One region of the Paenibacillus sp. Lou8.1 genome, then DNA from elsewhere that is predicted to be linked to it. Evidence: predicted binding sites of a transcription regulator. Region 1 holds the regulator's gene; the other holds the start of a gene.
What was found. The regulator Rex, encoded in region 1, represses fermentation and respiration genes when NADH is low (regulators of the CRP and FNR family bind a similar motif). The targets are predictions, from matches to a motif close to TTGTGAAATATTTCACAA.
Positions count from the first base shown of each region.

Region 2: NLX78_RS18040 (DoxX family membrane protein) is a predicted target of Rex. The motif match lies at 2,988-3,005, and genes of this name have one in related genera.

Region 1 is NZ_JANAVN010000016.1:110,034-117,728, reverse strand. Features, by position in the region: gene NLX78_RS21595 (3-hydroxyacyl-CoA dehydrogenase family protein) at 1-323, opposite strand, end outside; gene NLX78_RS21590 (AAA family ATPase) at 460-1,962, opposite strand; gene NLX78_RS21585 (hypothetical protein) at 1,955-2,488, opposite strand; gene NLX78_RS21580 (hypothetical protein) at 2,709-2,975, shown strand; gene NLX78_RS21575 (cell wall elongation regulator TseB-like domain-containing protein) at 3,028-3,552, opposite strand; gene NLX78_RS21570 (amidohydrolase) at 3,590-4,891, opposite strand; gene NLX78_RS21565 (redox-sensing transcriptional repressor Rex) at 4,878-5,531, opposite strand; gene dinG (ATP-dependent DNA helicase DinG) at 5,576-7,695, opposite strand, start outside.
Region 2 is NZ_JANAVN010000012.1:155,329-163,023, reverse strand. Features, by position in the region: gene NLX78_RS18055 (hypothetical protein) at 1-276, shown strand, start outside; gene NLX78_RS18050 (alpha/beta hydrolase) at 550-1,374, shown strand; gene NLX78_RS18045 (dioxygenase family protein) at 1,467-2,258, shown strand; gene NLX78_RS18040 (DoxX family membrane protein) at 2,364-2,882, opposite strand; gene NLX78_RS18035 (DUF3048 domain-containing protein) at 3,132-4,226, shown strand; gene NLX78_RS18030 (DUF47 domain-containing protein) at 4,415-5,029, shown strand; gene NLX78_RS18025 (inorganic phosphate transporter) at 5,044-6,033, shown strand; gene NLX78_RS18020 (amino acid ABC transporter substrate-binding protein/permease) at 6,273-7,695, shown strand, end outside.

The DNA.
Region 1 (7,695 bases):
CACACATAATCTAGCTCTTGGAACACTGCTTTCTTCTCGTCCAGATTCTCTGTAATAGTCTCAATGACCATATCGCAGCTGCCGAGCTCCGCCAAATGGATTACTTTTTGAATACGGGATAAGATCAATTTTTTCTCAGCTTGAGTAATTGCCCATTTTTCCAGTTGTTTGTCCAGACTCGTTTCAATCATATTGTAGGCGTAGTCTAGTTTCTCTGGTGTCTGCTCTACCAGCAGCACATCGATTCCTTTGGACGCGAGCATTTCAGAAATCCCCTGTCCCATGGTGCCGCCGCCGATGACGCCGATTTTTTTAAATTGCATGATTCTTTACTCCACCCTTTCCTGGTCACTCTCATATATTGTATCCTTCTTTGTCGAAAAATACATGTTTATGTCCCAATAGATAATAATATCTTAGCACGGACTAAAAGTAAAAAAAAATAACCAGCATAAAAAATTATGCTGGTAATAAAGCATTTTCACTAAATTGACATCTAAATTGGTCTCCAGACAGAGTTTCTTCCTTCATTAGGATGTCAAGTGAGTTGTCGAACACAGGACGATGCTTTTCCAGCAACTCCAAAGTTCGGGTATGCAGGTCAGCCATAATCTCGCCATTTTCCCGCATAAGTTCTTCTTTGGTTACCATTTCCATGTTAATAATGCCAAGTGAAGTCAAACCGGAAGTCATCATCGTATGGACGATATTCAGCGCCTGCTCAAAATCATTACTTGAGCCGGTACTGCGACCGCCATAGTACATTTCTTCCGCTGTGGCCCCTGCGAGCGAGATCATGATCTGCTCCTCCAGGAACTGCTTGGTGTATAAATAATGCTCTTGCTGTGGATTGTGGCGCACATAGCCAAGCGCTTTTCCACGTGGGCTAAGTGCTACCTGGCTTACGCTACCGGGACGAACAATTTCGGCCATAATAGCATGTCCTAGTTCATGAATCGCTACACGTTTTTTCTCTTCCAACGTCGATTCTCGATCTGTCTTTTCACCCATCATTACTTTGTCAATTGCCATCGACAGATGCTTCTGCGCAATCATTTTCTGATCCTGTCTCATCGCATAGATTGCCGCTTCATTCATCACGCTCTCCAGCTGTGCGCCGGAAAACCCGTAAGATTCCTCAGCAATTTTGTCCAGATTCGCATCTTCCTGAATCGGTTTGTTTTTGGCATGAATTTTAAGAATATGAAGACGGCCCTTCTTATCAGGCAAATCCACTTGAATATGACGGTCAAAACGCCCTGGACGCGTTAAGGCACTGTCCAGCATTTCTTTACGGTTTGTTGCTGCAATGATCAAAATCCGCGGTGTATCTGCCGAATAAATGCCATCCATTTCTGTCAGCAACTGATTCAAAGTCTGATCATATTCTCGTTGCTGTCCACCCTCACGCTTACCACCAATTACGTCGATCTCGTCAATAAAAATAATCGCATTTTCCTTCTTTTCCTTGGCTGCACGAGTACGTGCCTCCCGAAACAACTCACGGACACGACCCGCACCAACACCAACGTACATTTCAACAAATTCACTACCTGAGGCTGCAACAAATACAGAATTAGTATAGTGTGCGGCTGCTTTCGCCATCAGTGTTTTCCCTGTTCCCGGAGGACCTGTGAGCAGAACACCTTTTAATGGACGGATACCAAACTTAGAAATTTCATCATGTCGATTCAAAAAGTCCAGGGCCTCACGCAACTCCTGTTTAGCGCTTTCCTGCCCACCGATTTCCTCAAAAGTCAGCTTGTCCGGACCATTTTTTTTGCGTTTACGTTCTTGCCCAGCACCTACGGCCAAGCCACCACGTGCATGCATGAGCATTAACAAGCCGCTGAGCATCACGCCAGCAACTAGAAGAGGGATAATATTCACCCCAATAAAAACGAGAAATATAATAGTCACCGGCACTATGCCGATTAATGTTTCCTTGATCCATCTAGGCATTAGGCCATACCCCCATTTGCTGAGATTGACGTGGCAAAACGATAAATTTGGTCGCTTTCCCTTCGCTGAGTCGGATATAGACATTGTTCGAATCCATGTCGGTATCAGCTTTGATACCCGTCTTTTTCTTTTTCATCTGCTCAACTGTAGATGAAATTTGAGTATACTTTTTATTTTCCATCGCTTCGGCTACAGGAAACATAGCCTCAGACCACCATTGATTCAGTGCTGAATTGGAACGATCTTCAATATCCAGCTTAATGGTACGGCTGCCAATGATGGTTTGTCCTTTTTGCTTAACCACATCGACTAATCCGGCCACATCCGCCTGCGGTTTGAGATCTAGTTTCAATACAACCTGATCCTGTTTAATATCTATTTGAGCGCTTGTCACGCCTGGATATTGAGAAACCAGTTTTTCCAGAGGGCTTTGCATTGTAACCTGACGGTAAATGAACCATCCCCCAAATAGCAGCAAAGCTGCCAAAACTGCCGCCACAACGATAGGAACTGCACGCAATTTCAAACAACATCCTCCTCTCAAAATGTAAAACCCAGAAGAAACGGGACGAATGTCAACAAACAACCAAATTGCATGATCTTACAGCGATCAGCAATTCTTTTTTCTATCATTTTTGTCTATCACTTATAAAATATAGTATATCATAACGTATATCTAATATCGAAGGCAATGTGTGGAGGAGTTGTGATGAGGCAAAATCTTTGGTTAAGGTGGAGGCGAGACGATGCGTGTAGGATTTGATCTTACGATCGCTGTTGCCACCGGATTTTTTTCGATTAGATTCTTACGGAGAAAATCCGGCGGCAAAGGCGAACGCTCCGCTTCTCCAGATTCAAATCTTTCACTCCGTACTGCCCGCCATAAAGATGAATTTGCCCTAGAGAGAAAATGGATTGGTAAAGATGCTTCACTGGCTTTCAGCCCATTTTACGGCATAGCAAGACTAAAAGACGTAAATACGAATTTCATCGCATTTACGTCTTTTTCTTAAGCTTTCAATTATTTACTAGTCATTCATTCCACATCTGCTAATCCTCAACCAGCTAGTTATTGGGCAAAGTATATTTTACACCCGTCGCTACCCCATCTGAGAAACGATAAAAGCTGTAGTAATGATGACTTCCATCATCGTAAAACAACTGCCACACATATTCGCCATTGAACACACTCGGCTGAAGCCTTACAATTTTTACACCTGGAAGCTGCTGCTGAATTATTGCCGTCATTTTTTGCTCATCGACTCCATTCTTCAGCAGTTCGGTGTGAACACCGCTATTATCTGCGGCAGGTACGTTAGGTTGTCCTTCCACTTTTTGAAAAGGAACCCACACCATTATATTTTCATTCTGTGCATTTTTCCCTTGAACCACCCAATATACCTGATCCCACACAGACTTCCATGTTTGAGTCGTGCTAACCAGACCACCTGATTGCTTGGCCTTAATGATAGCGGCATTTTTCTCAGCCACCTGGTCTTGAGTAACATAGGAATAATACCAGAAAATGCTGACCAGGATCAGTATTACGGCCAAAATGGCGACCGCTATCCACTTTTTCTTATTTTTCAAACCCGTGCTTCCTCTCTAAGGGGATGTGACACCTGAATTAGCGCGACAGCAGCCCTTCAAAGGCGGCTTGTGCCTCATGTTTGATGCGTTCCTCGTCCATAGTCAGGCATTCGCCGTTTTTCACAACCTGACGACCGTCTACCCATACGTGAACCACGTCTTTGGCGCTTGCTGAGTATACCGCATGGGAAATAAGATCTGTACGCGGCAAGAAATGTGCCTGATTCAGATCCAGCGCGATAAAGTCAGCCTTGTTGCCTGCTGCCAACGCTCCTACTTCTTTTAAACCAATTGACTTTGCACCGTATTCTGTTGCCAGACGCAGCGCTTCACTCGCAGGAACTGCCGTAGGGTCACCAGATACACCCTTGTGAATAAGTGCTGCCAGACGCATTTCCTCGAACATATCCAGGTTATTATTACTGGCAGGACCATCCGTTCCGAGAGAAACGGTAACCCCTGCACGCAGCAATTCAGGCACTCTTGCCACACCACTTGCCAGCTTCAAGTTGCTACCTGGGTTGTGCGAAACCGCTACACCACGTTCAGCCAGTAAAGCTATTTCTTCGTCATTCAAATGAACGCCATGGGCAACAAGCGAAGGACGGGAGAAAAAACCAAGCTTATCCAAGTGTGCAACTGGACGCAAACCGTAGTCACGTACGTTTTGCTCCACTTCGGCGATCGTCTCAGACATGTGCGTATGCAGCGGCAAATCCAGATCATGCGCAGCTTGTACGAATTTTTCAATAAACGCAGGTGGACAGGTGTATGGCGCATGCGGTGACATCATCGTTGTAATACGCCCGTCTGCTTTACCATGCCAGTTACGCGCAAAAGTTACGGCCTCAGCCAGCTTGATTCGCTGTTCTTCCTCCGAACATAGTCCAATTGCTCCACGCATCAGACTTGCACGAATACCTGACTCTTCAGCCACACGAGCCACCTCATCCATATGATCGTACATGTCCAGGAAGGTCGTTGTTCCACCTTTCAGCATTTCCAGCACAGACAACGACGTACCCCAGTACACGTCCGTAGATGTAAACTTGGCTTCCATAGGCCACATTTTTTCCTGAAGCCATACTTGAAGTGCCAAGTCATCTCCATGCCCACGCAGCAGAGACATCGCCGCATGACCATGAGTATTAATCAGACCAGGTAAAAACAAAAGCCCCTTACCATCGATCGCTTCCGTCTCTTCCTCACCCGAAGGCAAAGTCTCGCCAATGTAAGTAATGCGGCTATCTTCCACAATCATAAAACCATGGATTACCCCAGCTTCTGGTCCATTTACGGCAAAAGAGCCGTTTTTAATCATCCATTTATTCACTGTCATATTGTGTTTCTTCCTTTCCGTCCTCCAAATAATAAGCGAGGCTAAGCAAATCAGTTGTAAAGTCTGTGGCATGAATCCGAATGTTGGCCGGTGCCTTGAGAGTAGTCGGTGCAAAGTTCAGGATCGCTCCAATTCCGCTATCAATAAGCCTGTCAGCCACGTGCTGTGCTTCAAAATCAGGTACGGTAATAATCCCGATTCGAATGTTTTTTTCTTTCACAGTCGTTTCCAGTTCATCCATCGGTTGCACGACCAATGTATTGATCTTGGTCCCTACCTTATCTGGAAACGCATCAAATACCGCTACAATCTTCATATTGTCTTTTAAATAAGCGTTATAATTCGAAAGGGCTTGCCCCAGATTACCCGCTCCGACCAATACTACATTAATTTGCTGATCGATTTTCAGGATATGGCGTATTTTCTCAATTAGATAAGAAACATCATAACCGATACCCTTCCGACCAAAATCTCCAAAATAGGCGAGATCTTTACGGATTTGGGCCGGGTTTAAATCTAGCCTCTGTCCCAACTCTTGAGAAGAGACCGTAGCCACCTCCCGTTTGTGAAGTGCATTCAGATAACGTAAATATACGGGTAACCTCCGTACGACAGCCTCTGAAATTTTATCTGATTTCATACTTGCTCCCCCTAATTGTAACGAACATACTTAGTGTCCGTCCGTTATGCCTCGGTCTCCGGGGCGGATTGGAGCCATTCGGCGATGCGGGGCACCATTTGCTCCGATGGCATATGCTCCATTTTTGGTCCCGGTAACGAGTACAAAAAGTGCTTTCCGTAATAGGATTCGATCACACGCGTATCGTAAACGATAACGACCCCGTGGTCGCTCGCTGTACGAACCAACCGACCAAATCCCTGTTTGAAGCGAATGACCGCTTGTGGTACAGACAGCTTCATAAATGGATTCTTCTTCTGCTGCTGGAGCAGCTCGCTTTTTGCCTCCAGCAACGGGTGATTCGGCGGTTGAAACGGCAAGCGAACAATGGCCAGACAAGTCAGAGCCTTCCCCGGAATATCGACGCCTTCCCAGAAGCTGCTGGTTCCCAGCAATACAGAAGCTTTGGCTTCCTGAAAACGGCGGGTTAGCTTGCTGCGACTCCCACTGTCCACACCTTGTCCCAGCACAGTAATTTCGCTGGATGCTAAGGCCTCTTTGAGCGGCTCATACACTTGCCGGAGCATCCGATAGGAAGTAAACAGAACGAGCATTCTCCCCCGCGTCGCCTGAGCAGTCGCTCCTAGAGAGCTAACGAGCATATCTACAAAGTGTGCATCTCCTACACTGCCCTTCACGCTTGGGAAATCCCGTGGAATGACCAGCAACACCTGATCCCTGTAATTAAAGGGTGACGGAAGCTGCGAAGTCATCAGCCGCTCTTGATCTGCGGCCTCCTGCAAGCCGAGCTGATCGATCATGTACTGAAACGACTTATCTACCGATAAGGTAGCAGACGTCAGAATAATGCTTCTTTTTTTGTCAAAAAACATTTCTTTCAACTGGCGGCTCACATCGACGGGCACCGCATAAAATTGTAATGATTTACTGCGGAATTGCCCACTCGCTTCGAGCCAGTATACGGTTGTTTCATCATCGAGTCGCATAAAAAAGCGCAAATTTTCTCGAATCCCCGCCAGATCCTTGAGCAGACCCGTGATATCTGTAATAAGGCTATCCGCCGCATAATCGTCATGTTCTTCCTTGACGTCCAGCATCAGCTTGTCGCCCTTGCGCAAAATTTCACTCATCGTTACATATAGCTGATTTTCCAAAGCCCCCGCCTGATCCCACTTTGCAGGCTTGGCTGAAGGTTTGAGACGGGAAGAAAACTGTCCTGTTTCACCCGGTGTCGCATCGCTTCGTTCTGGCAACATGCCAAACAGCTTGTCGCTTAGCAGGTCCCAAGTTTCCTTAACCTCTAACACGAGCGGATACATCTGATCGATGGTTGAGGCCCAATCCGTCGACTTCTCGTGCCCCGATTTCGCCAACTGTTGACGAAGTGAAGGCAGTTGTCCATTCTTGCTGTCTTTGAACAGTCGCGTCAGTGTATGCACGAGTGTGAAATATTTCATATGCATACCTAGGTGCTTACCAGCTACTTCCTCCAGGTGATGGGCTTCATCAATCACCAGATGTTCATAGCTTGGCAACAACTGGTGACTAGCTTTGACGTCTGTAAACAACTTAGAGTGATTCGTAATAACAACATCCGCTATCCCTGCTTCATGGCGTGCACGATGATAATAGCATTTGCGGAACCATGGGCAAGAACGACCAAGACAGGACTCTGAATCACTCGCCACCGTTTCCCAGAAATCTCCACCACGGTTGCTCAGATTCAGTTCTTCATCATCACCGGTTTCTGTTAGCGTCAACCAGACGATCATCTGAGCAGCTGTAATTAAATCTTCCTTCGGTGTCGCGAAGTCTCTTCTGTTTATTTTATGTTCAAACTTACGCAGACACAAATAATGTCCCCGACCCTTGAAAATAGCAGCCCGGAACGGAAACGGAATCACCTTGGTCAGCATCGGAATGTCGCGCTCGCGTAATTGCTCCTGCAGGTTGATCGTATGTGTACTTACCATAACTCGCTGTCCTTTTTTCACACTGTGATACAGCGATGGGAGCAAATAGCCGAGGGACTTCCCTGTTCCTGTACCTGCTTCGATCAGCAGATGCTTGTCTTCACTCAGTGCCTGATTTACACCCTCAATCATCTGTATCTGCGCCTCGCGCTCCTCATATTGGCTCAAGGATGAACGCAAATTGTCCCGCA
Region 2 (7,695 bases), on a different contig from region 1:
TATTCAGTCCAAAAACGACTGGCAAACGCTTCGAACGGGAATAGCGGGGTGGCCTCGTCTACAAATGTGAGTCACCGGAGCGTTCAAGGATCATCTCCAACGTACCGTATACTGGACGATATCGAAATGGCTGAGGATACAGAATTTGCGGGTGAACTAGGTGAACAGAACTACCGCAGCCTGTGGCATGAGGATGAACATAACAGCGCCTCTTGTAAGCTGGAGTGGGAGGGACGAACGGAGACCCACCAAATGTTTAGGAACAGCTACGAATAACGAATGTCTACTTTTAATGTAGTGGATTCACTCTAATAAATGTAGTATAGCGTTCTCCGGAATCGCATCGGGGAGCGCTATTTGTTTACTTTTTTTACGATGTGAACTGACAGGTTGACAAGGAAGCAGGGCGATGATAGACTGACTTTACTATAAAATCTTATTAAACTTATCGGAATTAAAGTGAATGAATACCCTGGATGGATATTCCACGTTACGATATGAGTTTGAATTCATAAATGTGTAGTGAAGCTTGAAACAGGGGGAATCAGGATGGAACGGCAAATTGGAATTCGCTTTGAACATGAAGAACTGGCAGCAACAATTCATTATCCAAACCGTACAAATGAGGGAGATCGTCAGAGAAGGGTTCCTCTCGTTGTTATATGTCACGGTTTTGTAGGCAATCGTATCGGAGTAGATCGATTATTCGTCAAGACTGCGCGTGAACTGGCCGAAGGGGGATACTTTGTCCTGCGCTTTGATTTTGCCGGTTGTGGAGAAAGCACGGGGGAATATGGCAAGCAGGGGTTAGAGTCCATGATTAATCAGACACGTACCGTGTTGGATTACGCCGTCAATTGCGCGGACATTGACCCGACCAAGGTGACGCTGATCGGTCACAGTCTGGGGGGCGCAGTTGCCCTTCTCACAGCCGTACGGGACAAGAGAGTACAAAATCTGGTTCTTTGGTCCGCAGTGGGCTATCCGTTCAATGACATCGTCAAAATTACGGAGCGAAGCGTGTACGATGAGTCTGTTAAAACCGGTCATGCCGACTATTTGGGCTATAAGTTTACGCCTGCTTATTTTGAGTCGTTAGCTCAATTTCAGCCGTTCCAGGAGGCCGTTAAATTTAACGGAGATGTGCTCGTTGTTCATGGCACCTCGGATGATATTATTCCTGTGGATTATGCATTTCTGTTTCAAAAGATATTCTGGATGCGTCCAGAGGGACGCTGTGATAAAGAGATTATTTTCCAGGGAGATCACACTTTCTCGTCAGGTAAAGAGCGGCAACGGCTGATTGATCGAACACTTGAATGGCTGGATGAACAGGAAAATATTCAACGGGATTGGCAGCACTGGATGATCTGATTTCAGTGTGTAACGGATTGTATTGGAAATTGCGCCTCCGCCGGAGTAAAATGGAAGAGTAACACTATACTGGCGTGTGGAGGTTGGCAGCGATGACATTACCCTCAATTTTTGTTGCGCATGGTTCACCGACACTGGCTGTAGAAAATAACGCATATACCAGCTTTCTTGCAAAGTTGGGCGCGAGCCTGCCCCGACCCAAAGGAATTGTCATTTTTTCCGCGCATTGGGATAGCCCCGATCAATGTATTGGCGCGGATGATCAGCATGCAGCGTTGCACGATTTCTATGGCTTTCCCGAAGAAATGTACTCAATTGATTACCCTGCACCAGGCGATCCAAAGCTGTATGAGGAGATAGAGCATCTGTTCAGTCAGCATAACCTGTTCCACCAGCCGGTTCGGAACCGAGGACTGGATCATGGAGCATGGGTGGTTTTGCGGCATATATATCCTGATGCAGACATACCGGTCGTACCCTTATCCATTGATTCTCGGCGCGCTCCCCAGGAGCAATACGAGATTGGGCGGATGCTGGCGCCGTTGCGAAAACAAGGAATTTTGATTATCGGTAGCGGTGGACTGGTCCACAACTTGCGGACACTCAAGCAGACGAGTGAGCCAGCCGATTGGGCCGTTCAATATGATGACTGGATTGCACAGCAGCTTCAAGACTGGAATTTGCGTCACCTATTCCAATATGACAAGAAGGCTCCATATGCCAAACAGGCGGTACCTTCTTATGGAATAGAGCATTTTTCACCTTTGTTTTATGCGATGGGGGCTGCGGATCATGAGCGCTCCGCGCGTAAGCTTTTTCAATCGTATGTCCTTGGTTCGTTAAGTCTCAATTGTTGGGCTTTTGGTCAAGAAAGTGATACGTAAATGTAAAAAAAGAACTTCCGAATCCACATGGTGTGTGGGAATGGAAGTTCTTTTGTGTATTTTGCGTCTTCGATTAATTAGAAGGCACGTTCTTTTTTAGCCAGTTTAAGCTATTTTTCGACTAGGGTCCGCTGGAAAGGTATCTTTATTTTTACGAAACAGTCCACGCAGGAAGGGCAGTACCCAACGGTCAAAGCCAATTCTTCCGGCATTTGCACCAGCAACTACAAGGAAGATTTCAAACAGCAGGTAGATTGCATTGGTGCTTACTGTACCCGAGAACAGGAACGAGAAGTTCATAACCATAGCCATTAAAGCAGCCAGTGTAGTCAATGTACCGAGAAGCAGGCCAACCCCGACCAAGAACTCACCCAATGGGATCAGGACGTTGAACAAACCTACATTCGGCAGGGCAAAGGCTTCCAGGAACGATCCCCACCAGCCTTGTACAGCGGGATGGTCTCCACCTGTTTTAGCAATGGCCCCCGAGATAAATCCGCCTGCATCGAATCCACCTGTCAGCTTTTCAAGTCCGTGGGTCATCCATTCATAACCTAGATAAACCCGTACTACAGTCAGCAACCACATTGCGACTTTGTTTTCACGTAACCAGCTGTTAAACATTCAAACCACTCCTCTTTCTTAATCTATAATGTTGGTTGTATTTCATTTTGTTGGGGATGATCATCTTTGCTACACCTTTATTGTAGTAGGTTCAGTTACAGTTATTTGTGATAAAAATCACAAAGTCCGAATATTTTTTAAATTTTAATGTCTTTAGATAAGTATTCTATAGAGTGGTTACGCTTCAATCAAGACAAAAACAGGAAATAAAGCTTATAATGAGAAAAATAACTAAGTGGAGGGATGAACTTGTCCGGGCCCATTTCCCAACGAAATCATTGGTTGCGTGTGATGGCCTCAGCTCTGTTATGCATGACGCTGATGTCTTGTACTGCTATGTCCAATACGGGTGAATCTGAATCCGTTCCCCAACCGACCAAGCAAGAAACAGAGAAGGAGGCACTTGAACCGCCGAAGGAGCAGTCTATTCCGGCATTTACAGCTCCGCTTACCGGTCTTCCGGTGGAGCAGCCTGTTTTGGAGCGGCCGCTCGCTGTCATGATTAACAATGCTCCGGCTGCACGTCCTCAGGCAGGACTTAGCCAGGCAGACATGGTATATGAAGTTCTTGCAGAAGGCGGGATTACCCGTCTGGTCGCTTTTTTCCAAAGTCATGGTGGAGATGTAAAGATCGGACCGGTCCGTAGCATTCGACCGTATTTGATTGAGCTGGGCGAAACCTATGGTGCGTTGCCGATACACGCAGGGGGAAGCACAGATGCCTATGCGATTTTACAGCAGCAACGGAAGGAACATCTGGATGAGATTTCAAATGGAGGGGCTTACTTCTGGCGAAGCAAAGATCGTCGTCCTCCACATAATTTATACACAGACGTGAACAGACTGCGCAAAGGAAGCGATAGTAAAGGGTATGCCAAGCATACGGACGTTCCAGTATATTCTTACCTTAAATCCGGTGAAACCCCAGTTATGGTGGACGAGACAGCAGCATCTTTGCAAATTCGGTTTTTGCTTAAAAGCTATCGAGTATCTTATACCTATGATCCAGCGAATCAACAATATAAGCGTTTTGTGAACGAAAAGTCACATGTGGATCAAAATAATAACCAACAGCTCTCAGCAGCCAATGTTATTGTAATGAGCGCTAGACATCGAACGTTGGATGATGTGGGCAGATTAGGTGTTGAGCTGGACGGCAGTGGAGAGGCCATGGTGTTTCAACAAGGACAGTTAATACAGGCTGAGTGGCAGCATACACCAGGCGATGCGATTCGTTTTATGAAAAATGGGGTTGAAATCCCGTTAACGCCAGGTACATCCTATATACATGTGGTACCTGCAGATACTTCACTAAAGGAACATGTAACCATAGCAGCAAATTAGAAAACGAAATACACCTTTTTAGGAAAAAATTGTCGGATAATGACCTTCCATGTCGGGCACTGTATACGTATGTCATGAAATTTGCTTTTACAAACATTACAAAAACATTGATGAGTGTGATAAGATAGCAAAGGTTGTCTATTGCAGTCGAAACAGGTTGCGGATATTTTCGTAAAGGGGTAATCGTTATGAGATTGAAGAAAAAGGATATATTCTTCGAGACGTTGGAAAATATGGCAGATACGATCGTGCAAGCAGCCGATTATTTTGCCCAACATACTTCAAATCTTCAGGATGTGACTTTGTTTACAAATGAAATGAAGAAGTATGAAAATAAGTGTGATGATTACACACACACGATTATTACTGAGCTGAACAAGACCTTCATTACGCCGTTGGAACGCGACGACATCATGGAACTGACAACAACCATGGATGATGTGTTGGACGGTCTTGAAGCGACGGCTTCCCGTTTTTATATGTACAACATTACGGAGCCGGACGAGTATATTGTGCAGTTCGCTGATATTCTGCGTCAATCAGCTTACGAAATTCAGAAAGCTGTACATTTGCTTTCACAGAAAAAATTGCTGGCCATTCGTGAATACACTATTCGCCTGAATGATTTGGAAAATCAGGGGGATGAATTATTGCGTATTTGCATCAAAAACCTGTTTGCAACTGTAACTGACCCTATTGAACTGATTAAACGCAAAGAATTGTACGAACGCCTTGAAACGACAACGGATTCATGCGAGGATGTTGCAAATATGCTGGAATCCATCATTATGCGTAACTCGTAAGGGAGTCCTTTTACATGGATACAAGTTTACTGGTATTGGGTATTGTTATTTTTCTTGCTCTGGCATTTGATTTTATTAATGGTTTTCATGATACGGCGAACGCGATTGCAACTTCGGTATCGACCCGTGCATTGACCCCGCGACGTGCGATTATTATGGCTGCAGTCATGAACTTTCTCGGGGCAATATTGTTTACAGGCGTTGCGAAGACCATTGGTGGAAGTGTCGCTGATCCAACCAAGCTTACGAATGGAATTGATATCGTCATTGCGACGCTGATCGCTGCGATTATCTGGAACCTCTTAACCTGGTGGTTCGGTATTCCTTCATCCTCTTCTCATGCACTAATTGGTGCATTGGCTGGAGCGGTGTATGTAGGTGCGGGATCGGATAAATTAAACTGGAGCGGCTTCATCGGGATTGTCGAAGGACTTATTTTCTCCCCGTTGATTGCTTTTGTTGTCGGTTACATCGTGATGATAATTTTAAAATACATCTTCGCTCGTCGTAGTCCGCATACGGTAAACAAAGGGTTTCGTACAATGCAGGTCATTACGGCAGCGCTTCAGTCGTTCACGCATGGTACGAATGATGCTCAAAAGGCGATGGGGATTATTACATTCGCACTCGTTTCGGCGGGGTATCAGGACCATTTGGAAGTACCCATGTGGGTGAAAATTTCAGCCGCAACAGCCATGGCGCTGGGTACGTCTATCGGGGGCTGGAAAATCATCAAGACGATGGGAACCAAGATTTTTAAAATCGAGCCAATTAACGGATTCGCAGCCGACATTTCGGGAGCCTCTGTTATTTTCACAGCTACATTGCTTCATTTGCCCGTAAGTACCACTCATGCCATTACTTCGGCTATTTTGGGTGTGGGTTCTGCGAAGCGTTTTTCCGCTGTGCGTTGGTCGCTGGCCGGTCGAATTATTATTACTTGGGTTATAACGATACCGATTGCTGCGCTGTTATCTGGATTGATTTTCAAAATTCTTTTCTAGTTCATTATTATTTCTTGAAAAATAGGTACACACTATAGAATACACAATAAGCTTCCGTCCGCTTTTTGCGGCAGGGGCTTATTGGCATTCTAGGGCAAAAAGGCTTCTTCAAAGTTTACACATCCAGATAGTTCCATGAAACGTTTTTCAAAAATACCTGACATCAAAGTAGTCAATTTTTAATAACTCCTGTAGAATAAACAGAAAACTTTGAACCGTTCAACTGACTGGAGGAAATTATGCAAAAATCTAGAAAACTAATAGCACTCATGATTTGTTTGTTTTTTGTGGTTGCCCTGTCCGGTAATTTCGGTGTAGTGGCACATGCAGAAAATAAAACAAAGTATGATATCGGCACGGATACAACGTTCGCGCCTTTTGAGTTTGAAGATGTAGATGGTAAATTTGTTGGAATCGACATGGATTTGCTGGCAGCCATTGCCAAGGATCAGAATTTTGAATATACGATTAAGCCTCTTGGCTTTAACGCGGCAGTGCAGGCCCTTGAAACGAATCAAGTGGATGGTGTCATTGCCGGGATGAGTATTACCGATGAACGTAAGCGGAAATTTGATTTTTCCGAGCCTTATTTTGATTCAGGCGTCGTCATGGCGGTCCGCAAGGATAATGATACGGTTAAACGCTATGAGGACTTGAAAGGACAGCGTGTTGCGGTCAAAACAGGAACGGAAGGTTACACATTCGCAGAATCCATTAAGGCCAAATACGGCTTTACTACAGTACCGTTCGATGATTCTTCTCAAATGTATGATGAAGTCAAAACAGGTAATTCGGTTGCCTGCTTTGATGACTATCCGGTACTGGCATATGGTGTAAACCAGAATAACGGCCTTAAGCTGGTAACAGATAAGGAAAAAGGTGCTTCTTACGGGTTTGCTGTTAACCAAGGCAAGAACCAGGAGTTGCTGGAGAAATTTAATGCAGGGCTTGTTAATCTGCGCAATAGCGGGGAATACGATAAAATTTTGGCTAAATACCTTGGCGAATCGGGCAAAGGTGTGGCGCCTGTAGAGACCAGCCGCTGGGGACTGATTTCCGCTTCGCTGCCTTCGCTGATTAAGGGCATGGGAAATACGTTGCTGTACACACTTGTATCTTTACTCGTAGCCTTTATCCTAGGGTTGGTGTTTGGCTTTATGAAAGTAAGCCATAACAAGGTGTTCCGTGGTATTGCAACTGTATTCGTCGATATATTCCGCGGTATTCCGCTGATCGTGCTTGCTTTCTTTATTTACTTTGGTATTCCACAGGCACTGGATTTCAAAATGCCGCTTTTTGTCGCGGCTGTACTGACATTATCCCTGAATGCGGGTGCGTATGTAACTGAGATTATCCGTGGTGGTATTCAGTCCATTGATCCTGGACAAATGGAAGCAGCTCGTTCGCTTGGTCTACCCTATCGGACGGCTATGCTTAAAATCATTTTGCCACAAGCTGTGAAAATCATGATCCCGTCGTTTATCAATCAGTTGGTTATTACGTTGAAGGATACGTCCATTTTGTCTGTTATCGGTCTGGTCGAGTTGACCCAATCGGGTAAGATCATTATTGCGCGGACATTCCAATCCTTTGATATTTGGCTGGTAGTAGCGGTGATGTATCTTATCGTCATTACAGTCCTGACCAAAATTTCCAACCGTC